Regions from separate parts of the Paenibacillus sp. 4624 genome, predicted to be linked through region 2. Evidence: riboswitches for the same ligand, from Rfam matches in the RefSeq annotation. Region 2 holds a riboswitch; the other holds the start of a gene.
What was found. Region 2 has a riboswitch for FMN ahead of ABIE27_RS09365 (DMT family transporter). Riboswitches for the same ligand answer to the same signal wherever they lie in the genome.
Positions count from the first base shown of each region.

Region 1 (6,589 bases), on a different contig from region 2:
CCTCGACCTTCGGTAATCATGAAATTGATGACCTCAGGGGTTGCTTTTTCAGCCAAAGCAATAAAATCCCCTTCATTTTCCCGATCTTCATCATCGACCACGATTACAGGTTTACCCCGCATCAGATCATAAATGGCTGCCTCAATTGAATCCAGAATGGATGGCTCGGATTGTTCTGACATTAGCTGCACCTCCTGTTTCCGGTTATTTTATTACTACATTTTCATGCGAATGCACTATTAATCATTTAAATCCAGTTCTATGTTGTATCCTTGTCTCTCATAAGTTATGCAAACCCGTGATTGGAGAGAAACTCTTCACTTATACTGCTTGGCTTGCCTGTTTTCGTTTCCGCATGACCCTTGCCGTATTGCAACAAATGATCTACATATTTCCCCAAAATATCACATTCAATGTTGACGGTATCTCCTGTCTTTTTAACATTTAAAACCGTTTCCCCAATCGTATGTGGGATAATCGAAACCGTGAATGAACTTTGAGTCGTCTGTACCACTGTCAAGCTAATCCCATCCAAAGTGACCGAACCTTTTGGAATTAGAAATTTGAAAAGTTCATGGTCACCCGGTCTGATTTCAAAAACAACTGCATTCTGATCCCGAGTAATGCTACCGATAACCCCAGTCCCATCCACATGTCCTTGCACAATATGACCGCCGAATCGTCCACCGGACAACATGGCCCGCTCCAGATTAACCTTGCTGCCGGATTGAAGCTGACTGAGATTGGTGTGTCGATACGTTTCCGGCATGACATCTGCGGTAAAACCTCCGCTTTCCAGCGTAGTTGCGGTAAGACAAACCCCGTTAACCGCAACACTGTCACCAATTTTGAGATCGTCCATAATGACAGAAGCAGCGATGTTCAGAACCAGAGCCTCGCCTTTACGGCCAATGCGCCTTATCTGACCGACTTCTTCCACCAAGCCCGTAAACATGCTATCGTCCTCCTATTCTGGCCAAACCGGGATACCGCCAATGCTAATATTATCCCCAACTTGCTCAATCTCCAGCTGATGCAATTGGATGGCCTGACTCATGCGCTCTACGCCTTCAAAACGGAAACTCCCCGGGGTATCATATCCACCCACAATCTTAGGAGCGATAAACATCAGCAGACGATCTACGAGCCGCGCTTCCAGCATGGCGCCGTTCAGTGTACCGCCGCCTTCCAGCAGAATCGAGCCAATCTCCCGCTCTCCGAGCTTACTCAGCCCATGTAACAAATCTACGCGTGGTCCAGGCCCGCAGCGAATGACTTCAACACCATACGCTTCAAGACGCTCAGCGGCTTCCTGACTGGCTTCATCCGTTGTAAGTATCCACGTTGGTGCAAGACCGTCCTTGACCATTTTGGAGCCTACAGGCAGCCTCAGCTTGGAATCCACCACGATACGTACCGGACTGATGCCCTCTACCTGCAAACGGGTGGTCAGCTCGGGATTATCGGCGATTACCGTATCCACGCCAACCATAATGCCCTGATGACGATGACGAAGCGCATGTACAATTTCACGTGCCGGCTCGTTGGAGATCCATTTGCTGTCTCCGCTACGCGTAGCAATTTTGCCATCCAGCGTAGAAGCTGTTTTGAGGGTAACGAAAGGAAGGCCCGTTGTAATAAACTTGATAAACTTTTCATTCATACGTCTTCCGCGTTCGCGCAAAACACCCACTTCAACTTCGATGCCTTGTTGACGCAGCATACTAATGCCTGTACCAGAAACCTGCGGATTCGGGTCTTCACAACAGACCACCACCCGTTTAACCTTCTCGTGAATCAAACGTTCGCTGCAGGGTGGAGTTTTGCCGTAGTGACTACAAGGTTCCAGCGTTACGTAAACGGTGCTGCCCTCCGCATCACTTCCAGCCATATTCAAGGCATGCACTTCCGCATGCCCTGTACCCCGTTTTAGATGGCTTCCCAGGCCAACAACCCGTCCGTCTTTAACGACGACACATCCCACGACAGGATTAATTCCAGTCTGTCCTTGTGCCCGTTCTGCCATATCCAGTGCTAACGCCATATAAAATTCATCATTGATCATTTCCATATCCGTTCACCCCACGGTTATAATCTTGAACTAAAAAATCCCCACCGAACAATCTGTTCAGGTAGGGATGATGGAAGACTACTGTCATCTGCAAGAGAGATGAAACACACCAATACCGACACTTCACCAAAACCAGTTAACAGGTAAGTGAAAACAAACACATACCTTATTGCATACGCATTCTAGCAAAAGAATGATATACAACAAAATCAGGTGAAGAGTTTCTATATAACGGTATTATGTACCAGAAAACTCATTATAAACAAGCCTTCCACACATATCATCCAAACGAGCTGAATGTTATGCGACATCACTCATGCGGAGTGCAACCTTATTGGCCTACACCCACTCCTTCTCCCATCCAGACTATACTGTCGGTTCTGGAATTACACCAGATCAGCCATCTGCTATAAGCAGACAGGTCACGGACTTTGCCATGTGGGTGGAAAATAAATCCCCCGCACGCATCACCGCCGGTAGGGAATTACACCCTGCCCTGAAGGATCGCTTTCGTTATTAATTGGATGTTAGCACTTTAATGTCAAAAAATCAATTCATTTTTGTTTCTTTTTGTCACATACTAACTTTTAATAAGCATTTATATTACAAAATCCGCATCTCTACGAGACACGGACTTCATCAACTATTGAAAAAATGAATCTAAAGGTTTGGAAAACACCAGCTTGCCATGTGCCTCAGATCCTTTGCAGCGTGGAACGGAACACTCTCAGGTTTGGGCTGGGACGTAGCAGGAGCCGGCATATCCCGGGCTACTCTTCTAACCCAGCTGGTCGAGTCCATGCCGATGGCCGAGCACTGCCAGCGCTCATCCGGCCTTGGACGAACGGTCAGAATAAGGTCTTCTTTTACCGGCATATCGGGGAACACGCCATCCAGATATTCGACAATCGCACGTTTGTCCCTCACTTCATGACAGTATACAGTAACCCAAGAGCCACTGAGTACCTTCACTGCATATACATCTCCAGGCTGCACTTCACCTGTACCGGCATCGGGGGATTTTTTCGGCACCTTCGCTTTGGTACGCACACCTCGTCTGCTTTCAAATGCACCCATAACGGTTTCACTCGCCATTGGATTCGGTTCTGGCTTGTCCTCAAGCGATACATCACTGCAATTGAGTTCACCGAAGATCAGGTTCAGATTGTGCTCGTTGATTCCTACAGATGAATCCCACCATGCCAAGGGAGCTTGTACCTCAACGCGGGTATTAGGTCTCTTGTCGCGTTCAGCATACGATGTGAAGGCTGTAATCATTCCTGGCTGTTCTGGCGTGTCCAGAATGCCGACCAGTGCCAGCGTTTCAAGCAGGTCACGGTAAACATATACCTTTTTTGTAGGCAGGAGTTGTTCTTTTTTGAGCGCATCCGCAGCCTTGCTGTACCGAGTTTTGGGTGGCAGATTGCGCAGCACCGTTAATACGGCGCGCAGCGTCCAGCGATCATATTCACTCGGAACAGGAAGCTCCTGCGAAGAAGCGGCCATTTCTCTCAGAGCGATTACATGTCCAAATATATCTCCATCGAGCGGTGTGCCGTTGGTCATCCGCCAGTACCACTGTAGCGAAGTATCTACTCCGTCATTTACATCCAAACCACAGATCTGGCACTTATGACTGGAAGGATATGGACTATATTCATGGTCAGGTATGCTGGTTGCGATCAGTTTTCCTGTAAGAAGTGAGCGCCAGATCATTGGCGCTGACCATAGAGAAGCCACAAACGCCTGAGCAGCCTCCTGAAGTGTCCATCGCTCAGCCAATGTTCTCAGTTCCCGGATCGTCTCCTCATGCTGCGGTCTTACAAAGTGATTAGGCTCATGTCCAGCAGCCTCTAATGCCTGTAATTGCTCCGTGGATACGTCCTCCGGCACAGTCTGTCTTGAAGCACGCAACTCCTCGTCCCAAATCGTGCTCTCACTATAAATATGTTGAAGTAATTTAAGTTGCTGAACAACATCTAAAGTCAAAGTAACAACATCCTTTCACAGTAGTTCTGAAAACATGTAAGTTCAATATCCAGTGTGCTGTCAAACCTCATGTATTCGGTTTCAACAGTCTATACATAGCTAGAATAACCTACTTCCAACTCATCCCGCCAGTTCCTTTAAGCTTATTTTTGATAACACATCGCAAGGCAATTATGCAAAAAGGTTGTACAATGCACAAAACCCCTGATACTTCCGTAATAGGAATGTACCAGGGGTTAAGTTGATGCGGTTGATCAGGTTCAGTTGAAATTAAACTTCTACCACTTCGACCGTTTCCATTTTGTCGCGACCTTCGAAAGCATCAACAAACTCCATACCTTTGCTTACTTTACCAAATACAGTATGTTGTCCGTCCAAATGTGGTTGTGGTTGATAGCAGATGTAAAACTGGCTTCCGCCTGTGTTGCGGCCAGCATGTGCCATTGCAAGTGTTCCACGCTCGTGTTTGTTCGGGTTGATCTCACAGTTAATTGTATATCCAGGGCCGCCAGTACCGGAACCACTAGGGCATCCGCCTTGAGCTACGAAGCCCGGAATTACACGGTGGAAAACGAGTCCGTTATAGAAACCGGAGTTTGCCAGCTTTTCAAAGTTTGCTACAGTATTTGGAGCTTCTTGATCGAACAGGTCGATCAGAACTTCTCCGCCATTTGCCATTTTAATTTTCGCTTGTTTCGCCATATGTAAATGACTCCTTTCAATTTTGAGCAAAGTAATTGTGACGCAATACCAAACGGATGGTCAAGCATTACAGCACTTTTCTTAGTGTACACCGAAAAGAGCCGAATCGCAAAAGAAAGAGCTATTTTTTTGATTTTTCTACTCTCAAGTACAAGCCTATAAGCATACCAAATAGATGCAATATTCATGACAAAGGACGGAAAGGGCGAGCCCCTTCCGTCCTCTTCTAATGCTATAGGAACTTGTGATATAGAAAAATGGAGTATTTCTTTTCCAGATCCCTGCTTGATGAATTAACGAGTAACTGGCTGTTTGCCAATACGTGCCGGCACGAGGTCATTTTGGATAATGTCCTGATATGACTCACGACGTACAACTACATCGCCTTGACCATCTTTGACAAACACAACCGCTGGACGACGAATCCGGTTATAATTGCTAGCCATAGAGTAGTTGTATGCGCCTGTGCAAGCTACAGCAAGCAAATCACCGCTCTCCACTTTTGGCAAGTCGAGATCCCAGATCAGCATATCACCGCTCTCGCAGCATTTACCCGCTACAGATACCGTTTCTGTTGCTGCTTCGTTGGCACGATTCGCCAGAACCGCCTCATATTTGGACTCATACAACGCAGGACGTGGGTTATCCGTCATACCGCCGTCTACAGCTACATATTTACGCACGCCTGGAATGTCTTTGCTCGTTCCAACGGTGTACAGCGTTGTACCTGCTTCACCTACGATGCTGCGGCCTGGCTCAACCCAAATTTCAGGCACTGCATAGCCGATTTGTGCAAAATGATTTTTTACCGCATCGGTAATGGCCTTCACATACTGAGCTACTTCAAGTGGCGTGTCACCATCAATATAACGAATTCCGAATCCGCCGCCCAGGTTTACAACTTTGAATGCCACATTCAGGCGCTCATATACACTTGCTGCAAATTCAGCAACACGTTGAACCGCCATCTGGAATCCTTCAACCTCAAAGATCTGGGAGCCGATGTGAGAATGTACACCAAGCAATACCAGGTTGGATTGTTTGGATGCAAGTTCAATCGCTTCAAATGCTGTACCGTTGCCGATATCAAAACCGAACTTGGAGTCCGTTTGCCCTGTGGAAATATATTCATGCGTATGCGCCTCAACACCCGGCGTTACACGCAGGAGGATGTTTACTTTACGGTTTTTGTCCGCTGCGACAGCTTGGAGCAGGTGCAACTCGTTAAAATTGTCTACTACGAAGCATCCAATTTCAGCGTCAAGCGCCATCTCGATCTCTTCGATCGTTTTGTTATTCCCGTGAAAATGAATGCGTTCTGCCGGGAAGCCTGCTTGCAATGCTGTGAACAGTTCGCCGTCAGAGACAACATCCAGAGAAAGACCTTCCTCTGCTGCGAGAGCACACATCGCCATAACACAAAATGCTTTACTCGCATATGCAACTTGGAAGCCCAAACCTGAAGCGCGGAATGCTTCCATGTACTCTCTGCAGCGCTCGCGAACCAATTGCTCGTCCACAACATAGAGCGGTGTTCCAAATTGCTCTTTCATATCCGTAACGTCTACTCCACCAATCTCTAGGTGACCTTGCTCATTTATTCTGCTTGTACCGTGTAAATACATCGTTTGCATTCCTCACTTTTTGTATACTGGAACAGTTACTATTCCATTGATTTTAAACCAGTATATCAAATTAAACCGGGAGATGAATGGATTTTTCGGCACATCATTTGTGTTTTTTACTTTTTCGCAGTTCACCATCTGGATCTTCTGGCATTTTGGTGTTGTCACGCGTTTTGTTGAACGATGGACGTTTCTTGCTGAC
Region 1 covers NZ_JBNDJR010000028.1:2,850-9,438, reverse strand. The annotation lists gene ABIE27_RS30725 (bifunctional 3,4-dihydroxy-2-butanone-4-phosphate synthase/GTP cyclohydrolase II) at 1-182, opposite strand, end outside; gene ribE (riboflavin synthase) at 287-955, opposite strand; gene ribD (bifunctional diaminohydroxyphosphoribosylaminopyrimidine deaminase/5-amino-6-(5-phosphoribosylamino)uracil reductase RibD) at 968-2,071, opposite strand; FMN riboswitch at 2,417-2,579, opposite strand; gene ABIE27_RS30710 (hypothetical protein) at 2,732-4,060, opposite strand; gene ABIE27_RS30705 (peptidylprolyl isomerase) at 4,331-4,762, opposite strand; gene lysA (diaminopimelate decarboxylase) at 5,056-6,387, opposite strand; gene ABIE27_RS30695 (spore germination protein) at 6,491-6,589, opposite strand, start outside.
Region 1: it holds a riboswitch for FMN, as region 2 does, so the genes downstream of both, ribD (bifunctional diaminohydroxyphosphoribosylaminopyrimidine deaminase/5-amino-6-(5-phosphoribosylamino)uracil reductase RibD) here and ABIE27_RS09365 (DMT family transporter) in region 2, are expected to answer to the same signal.

Region 2 (6,589 bases):
CCATAGATGTCATAAAACGCTGGACTGGATTGGTGCTGATCAGCATGGCGATAACAGGAACTCTTTTTCATGGCCTAAGCCGGCCCGGTTTCTTTATTAGTTTGTTGCTGATTTCTCTGATTGCTTTAAGTGATATCATCGTGCAGCGTAAGCGCAAGAAAACATCATCCGCTGCAAATACGGAGCAAGGCGAGCAGAAGGAGCAGGCTGACGAGAACAATCCGTTGAAGGGAGCCGTCTTCCATATTACAGGTATTCGTAAGCAAAGGAACAGAATCAAGTGAAGAACAGGAAATTCTAAAGCTAAACAGGTGGTTACTTCTGAATCTAAGTTGTCTATGGTTTCATCATAAAACATGATCTCTGAGAATTGGGGTCGTGTTTTGCTGTCTTATTATTATATTTCAAGTAGTATAATCATTACGAGATTCGTAGAATAATGTCTCGGATCTTCAGAAAGACAGGTCAACTTCATCCCAGAAAAGTTATGGAGGGAAACAATGAAGAACAAAGGTGTCTGTATGCATGTGTGCCTTTCGAGAAAAATGATTTCTTTAAAATCTCGAACATTCCTTCGCAACGGGCGTACCGAGTTCCTTATAACGTCGTACGAATAAAAAGAGGCCGAAAAGAAGAAGTTATTCTTCATTTCGGCCTCTTTGGTGTTGTGTGTTTAGTTGTGTGTTTGATTGTCTTTAAATGTCTTCGTTTAAAACGTCAGAATTTATTCGCCATCCGGTCTTTTCACTTGCAGCGGTGGGGGAATAAGCCATCCTTTTTCTTTGCTCAAACGAAGAATTCGTACACCAAGTGCCGTTTTGGTAACGTGGTATTTCGCAAACAATGCACCAATATCCTCACGGATGGATTGACCGATAGTCTGACTCGCGGCGATTAATCCAAGAGCAGTATCAGCTGCAATTTTGGCACCTATCTCTGGATCAGTAAACCTTGCACCAGGAGGAATATCCTCTAATGTCACAATGGGTCTCTCAGGAAGAGTCGGAGCGGGCGAGATACCGTTCTCTGTTAGTAAGGCGTCACATTCTTTGATCTCCAGTTTGGCCTGATCCAGCAAGTCTTCTAGAATTTTCCTCAAATCCTTGTCTCCTGCGTGATTCATATAAGCCTGATAACAAGAGACAGCTCCTTTGGCTACCATGGAGCACTCCCATACACTATAAATTTCACCATAATGCATCGGCTCGTTTTTGGGATTACCGCTTAAAATGCCCATCCATGATCCCTCCAAAAATAGTTTTTTTACTACGTTAGGGTTCACATGAAGGAAATATTTTATCCGGTTGAAAAATAGTGCTAAGTTAAAATTTACATCACTTTTATTATGTAAACTAATAAATTGTTGTCGGAAAGATGGTTACATAGACAACTGTAATTATCATCCAAAATGATGTTATGAACTTATTAGAGAATCATTCAAATTTATCCAAATTCACACTCTTGATGTCATTTCTGCACCATTAAAAAAAGCCAGACAGTTATGTTCTGCTGGCTTCTTTCCCTAATTATAAATGTTTAAGCTTTTGTCGAGGTTGGAAACATGGGATTGGCTTCCATGCCAACCCACAACTCCGTTGATTCGAGCTGACCGGCCAGATGTAATAACCAATCTTCACGGCCTTTGGTTGCCATAACCTGGACGCCCATTGGTAAACCGTCTGCTGTCAAATGCAGAGGAAGACTAATGGCCGGCTGACCTGTCAGATTCGCAAGTTGTGTGAACGGGGTGTACGTTAGGCTCGGCTTGAACATCTCATAAATCAGCTCTTGTTGCGCTGTTTTATCCAAATCACTGATAGTCATCAGATGTTGAATCTGCTCCGCATGTGGCGTCAGCTCTCCGACCCGTGGTGCGGGAAAAGCATTGACAGGTGTGATGTAAAAATCATACCTTTCAAACAACCTAGACATCTGCGCAGCCGCCACGTCCCATTCGGCCAAACTGTGCACAAATTCAGCAGCGGATACTTTTTTGCCGGCTTCAGTCAGTACCCATGACTCAATCTCCATATCATCTGCGGTGAGTGAACGACCCAAGCCGTGTTCCATGGATGAAATCATGGCAGCCATCTCGCCGCTGTTCATCATATAATAGTTTTCCATCAGGCGTACGCCATTGACTGGACTTAACTTTTCCTCGACATGATGACCCTGAGCTTCCAGAAAGCGGACTAGTTTCATCACCGCCTCTTCGGCCTCTTCACTGACAGGTGTGCCCACAGGTGAATCCGTCGTATAGGCGATACGCCACTTGCGTTGGTGAGGATAGTTCATATCAGCCAAGTAACTTCCGGGGAATAAAGGTGTATGGAATGCGGCCTCCGGCTGGATAATCTGGAGAGTATCCAGCAGTGCAGCACTGTCTCTGACGGAGCGAGATACTGCAAAATCGATCGAGGCTCCTTGCCATTGTCTTCCCACACCTGGACCAACGGGAGTGCGTCCGCGTGTTGGTTTCAGTCCGAACAAACCGCTGAAGGAAGCGGGAATTCGAATGGAACCACCGCCATCGCTTGCACCGGCAAGCGGTACGATGCCTGATGCTACAGCGGCAGCGGCACCGCCGCTTGAGCCGCCTGGTGAATGATTCACATTCCACGGATTGCGCGTTGGCCCGTGTAGACGTGGCTCGGTTATATTTTTTAGCCCGAATTCTGGTGTATTCGTATGTCCAATCACAATAAAGCCTGCTTCGAGCAGACGAGTTACGAAATTGGAGTTGCGAAGAGCACGATGCTCGCTAAATAGTCGTGAGCCAGAGGTAAGAAATTCACCTTCCAAGGATTGAGAAATATCTTTGAGCAGCAACGGCACACCTGCAAATGGCTGTTCTCCAGGACGAACATTGGTGGCTTCCTGCCTGGCACGAGTTTCATATGTACGAATAACGGCATTAAGTTGTGGGTTCACTTCTTCCAGACGTGCAAAAGCAGCTTCGAGCAATTCAACCGGGGATACTTCCCGGGAGCGAATCAGTTCCGCGAGTCCTATAGCGTCATAGGAGGTATATGAGAATGAAGACATTAGTAATCGTTCCTCTCTGAAAATAGTTCCTGCTTGATATCTTGTTCCAAGTTCCATAAGCCATCGTACCACCTAGGCAGACAAAAGACAAAACGACAAGCCATCATGATAGAAGAAAAACAACAGAAGAAAAAGCACTGCTCACCTCGAAAGGTGAAACAGTGCTTTATTTGCTTGCACACATGAAGATGAGTTACTCCGTGCGAAGTTTAGGTGCAGCTTCAGCAATCGGTATAGAACGTTCCTGTTGTTTGGAGATTGCAAACAGGGCGACCCAGATCAGGATAAAGCCGAGCAATTGCTCCCAGGTTATCAGCGTACGGAATGCAATCCAGTTTACAAGCACGCCGGCCATCGGGAAACTGAGTTCGGCGAGGGTTGCAACAGAAGCTTTGGTGGAAGACAACCCTTTGTAATACAAGAGTAAACTCAGCAAACCTGGTAAAAGCGCCTGACCAAGAATATTCAAAATAACAGCAGCCTGTGCCCCTGTTCCAGCCGGTAGTGTCCAAGGTGCACCTTCATTCCAGGTCATGAAGATCAGGAGTGGAAGGGCAACGACAAAACGAAGGGAGGTCACCGTTTCATATCGAGCCTGCCCCAGCATCAGCCGACCCATGACTGTTGAACCGCCCCACAAAGCTGCGGCACCAAGAGACAGGAGGCTGCCTGCATGAATCCAGTTATTCCAGCTGCCGAGCGGCAGTGAGAAGCCAAACGTAAGCAGGTACGTTCCAGCGAGTGCAATGATGAACAATCCGCCGAAGTGACGCGGGAGTGTTTCTTTTAATAACAATTTCGCAAGTACAATCGCGAAAAGTGGCTGCATTTTTTGCAACAACAATACCGTGTTGGGATCGTTATGGGTAAGGGCCAAAGTGAATAATACCGTTGCCAGCGCAGATCCGCCCCATGAGATAAAGATGACAGCAAGCCAATGACGTGCACGCAATTGTTTCAGATCATCACGAAATTTCCATAATACGGGTATGGCAAAAAGGCTGACGATGATGTGTTCGATTAGAACAATCTGTGTAGAAGTCATCGTTTTTAGCAAAAGGATGCGGAATAAGGGGTCTACGCCCCAGAGGGCTGCGCCTAGCACAACCAGCCAAAATCCGGTGTTGCTTCGTTCCTTGCGATACATTGTTGATGCAGTTGATGTGTTTTCCATATTCAGGACTCCTTCGTCAGAACACGGAATCTTCAGTTGGCAAAATCGACAAAATCCCCCGTCCTTGGCGTACGCCAAATAAACGGGGGATCATTCAAAGACAAGACGTCAGGGAAAAAGACTTCCCAAATACGGCTTGCCGTTGTGTTGATCTTCTCTCATCCGGACTGTACCGTCGGCCTTGGAATTTCACCAAGTCAGTCGCTGCCAGGTAGTCATCATTGACAGCGAGTCGCGGGCTGGTTCTATAAGAACATCACCGCCGGTTGGGAATTGCACCCTACCCCGAAGATCCTATTCAATTAATTAGTGTATTGAACAAGTTGTAACCTTATGAATTTCATCTTATTCCTGTAAACGCTATCAGTTCAAGTGTTTTTTTAGAAAACAATACTCCAGCATCCCTGTTGCCTCCGCAACTGCACAATCTGACCTGCATGATAAGCATCGTGCAGAACCCAGCGGGCAAGCGTCTGAGCCCAGTTTTGTTCGGAATCCATATAAGCTTCCTCAAGTTTCGCTTCCTGTAATGTAGCAAGGGTATCGCGCAACTGCTCAGCCAGTTTAGTGGTTTGTTCCATAAGCTTGCTCCAGCCAGCTTCATTCAAAGGATCACCGGAAATACCAAATGTAGCTACGTTTGAATCAGCAGCGGGTACAGACGGTGCTTTTCCCTGAAGACGTTCCAAAATCCGTTGGTTGTAATAAAACATATGATTGGCCAGTTGCCATATGCTCAGTCCACCTGAAGTCGGAACCCAGGCAGCCTGTTCGGCGTTCAGTCCCTCAAGAGCTTTTGACAATGGGACGATCCAGTTACATTGATCCCAGGTATCTTCATTCTGAATAACCAATACATCTAGTGCTGTGGTGACTGTTTTCATTTTTTGAATTTCATTCCTCTCTTGTCAGACTCATCTCGTTCTTGCTTCATCATGATGGTAACTAGCTAATATGGGTTGAAATGGTTACAATTAATATAACACAATTTTAATGAATGTAACCATCTTTATCTAATTTAGATTGTTACATTAAACGGGGGTTCTTATGGATAGATTATGGACTGATTTTGTAAACAGTGATTATCATGATTGGCGTGGTGGGGATCGATCAGAAGACAGGCTGGGAAACGCAAGCTGGCAGCAAGACTTTTTAAATCGGTGGCAATTAGAAGCGCCAGTACCGGCTTCGATTGAAGAGGAATTCACAATGAGAAGTTTTAGAGATGATTTACAGTCTCTGGCTATTCGATTGTCTATCGGAACGCCCTTCACTGAGAAGGATCAAGCTTGGTTGAACGATTTTATGCGGGCGGGGGAAGTCATCAGACGATTAGTATTACAGGAACAAGGATTGGAAGTTGCACTGGTTCCCATCCATGCACATTGGGTTCAGGTGATGGCGGAGGTTGCCGCTGATTTTGCCATGACACTCGTAGAGGGCGAAGGAAAGAGAATTCGATCCTGTGACAATCCGGACTGCCGCTGGATCTTCTATGATGATACCCGGAGCAGAACACAGAAATATTGCGATGATAAGATGTGTGGCAATCTAATGAAGGTTAGGCGTTTTCGAGCTAAACGTAAACTGAACTCTAATGGGGAAAAGAGTGAAACATAATAATCAAGTTCACCAACGAAGTCCAACCTTTATAATCCGTGAATCTTCATATGGTCGAAGGAAGCACTTCCAGAATTTGATAAATATCGACAATTGATATATAATGTATATATACTAGCAAAAATATAGTCATAAATCTTATGTAAGAACAAGCAATGCGGATCAGATCATTTTACAAACCATTACGATTGGAGAGGTGTCTCATGAGGACAGGTTATCTTTTGAAGAACGGTTGTGTATTATCGATGGATGCTCGTATTGGTCAGTATAACCGGGCAGACGTACTTATTCAGGATTCTTTGATCGCAGCTATTCAGCCCAATATCGAGGTATCCGATGCAGATATTGAGGTCATCGATGCTTCAGGTATGATTATTATGCCTGGGCTGGTGGACACACATCGGCATATGTGGGAATCGCTTGTCAAAACAGCCGGAACAAACTGGTCGCTCCCCGTCTATCTGCAAAATTTGTACTATGGAGCTATGGGAAGCAAGCTTCGTCCCCAGGACAGCTATATCGCCAATCTGCTGGGATCTCTGGAAGCGCTTAATGCAGGCGTCACCACGGTACTGGATTGGAGTATGCCATATTCGGCTGAACATACGGATGAGTTGATTCGAGGACTCGGGGATGCAGGAATTCGTGCTGTTTTTGCCCATGGTGTACCAGGGGAAACGGCGTATTGGAATCGAGACAGCAAGTTATCGTATCCCGAAAATGTTAGAGGTGTTAAAGAGCGATATTTCT
Region 2 covers NZ_JBNDJR010000003.1:373,754-380,342, forward strand. The annotation lists gene ABIE27_RS09350 (amino acid permease) at 1-284, shown strand, start outside; gene ABIE27_RS09355 (DUF3231 family protein) at 725-1,237, opposite strand; gene ABIE27_RS09360 (amidase) at 1,537-3,045, opposite strand; gene ABIE27_RS09365 (DMT family transporter) at 3,239-4,219, opposite strand; FMN riboswitch at 4,366-4,516, opposite strand; gene ABIE27_RS09370 (DinB family protein) at 4,600-5,103, opposite strand; gene ABIE27_RS09375 (CGNR zinc finger domain-containing protein) at 5,267-5,839, shown strand; gene ABIE27_RS09380 (amidohydrolase family protein) at 6,043-6,589, shown strand, end outside.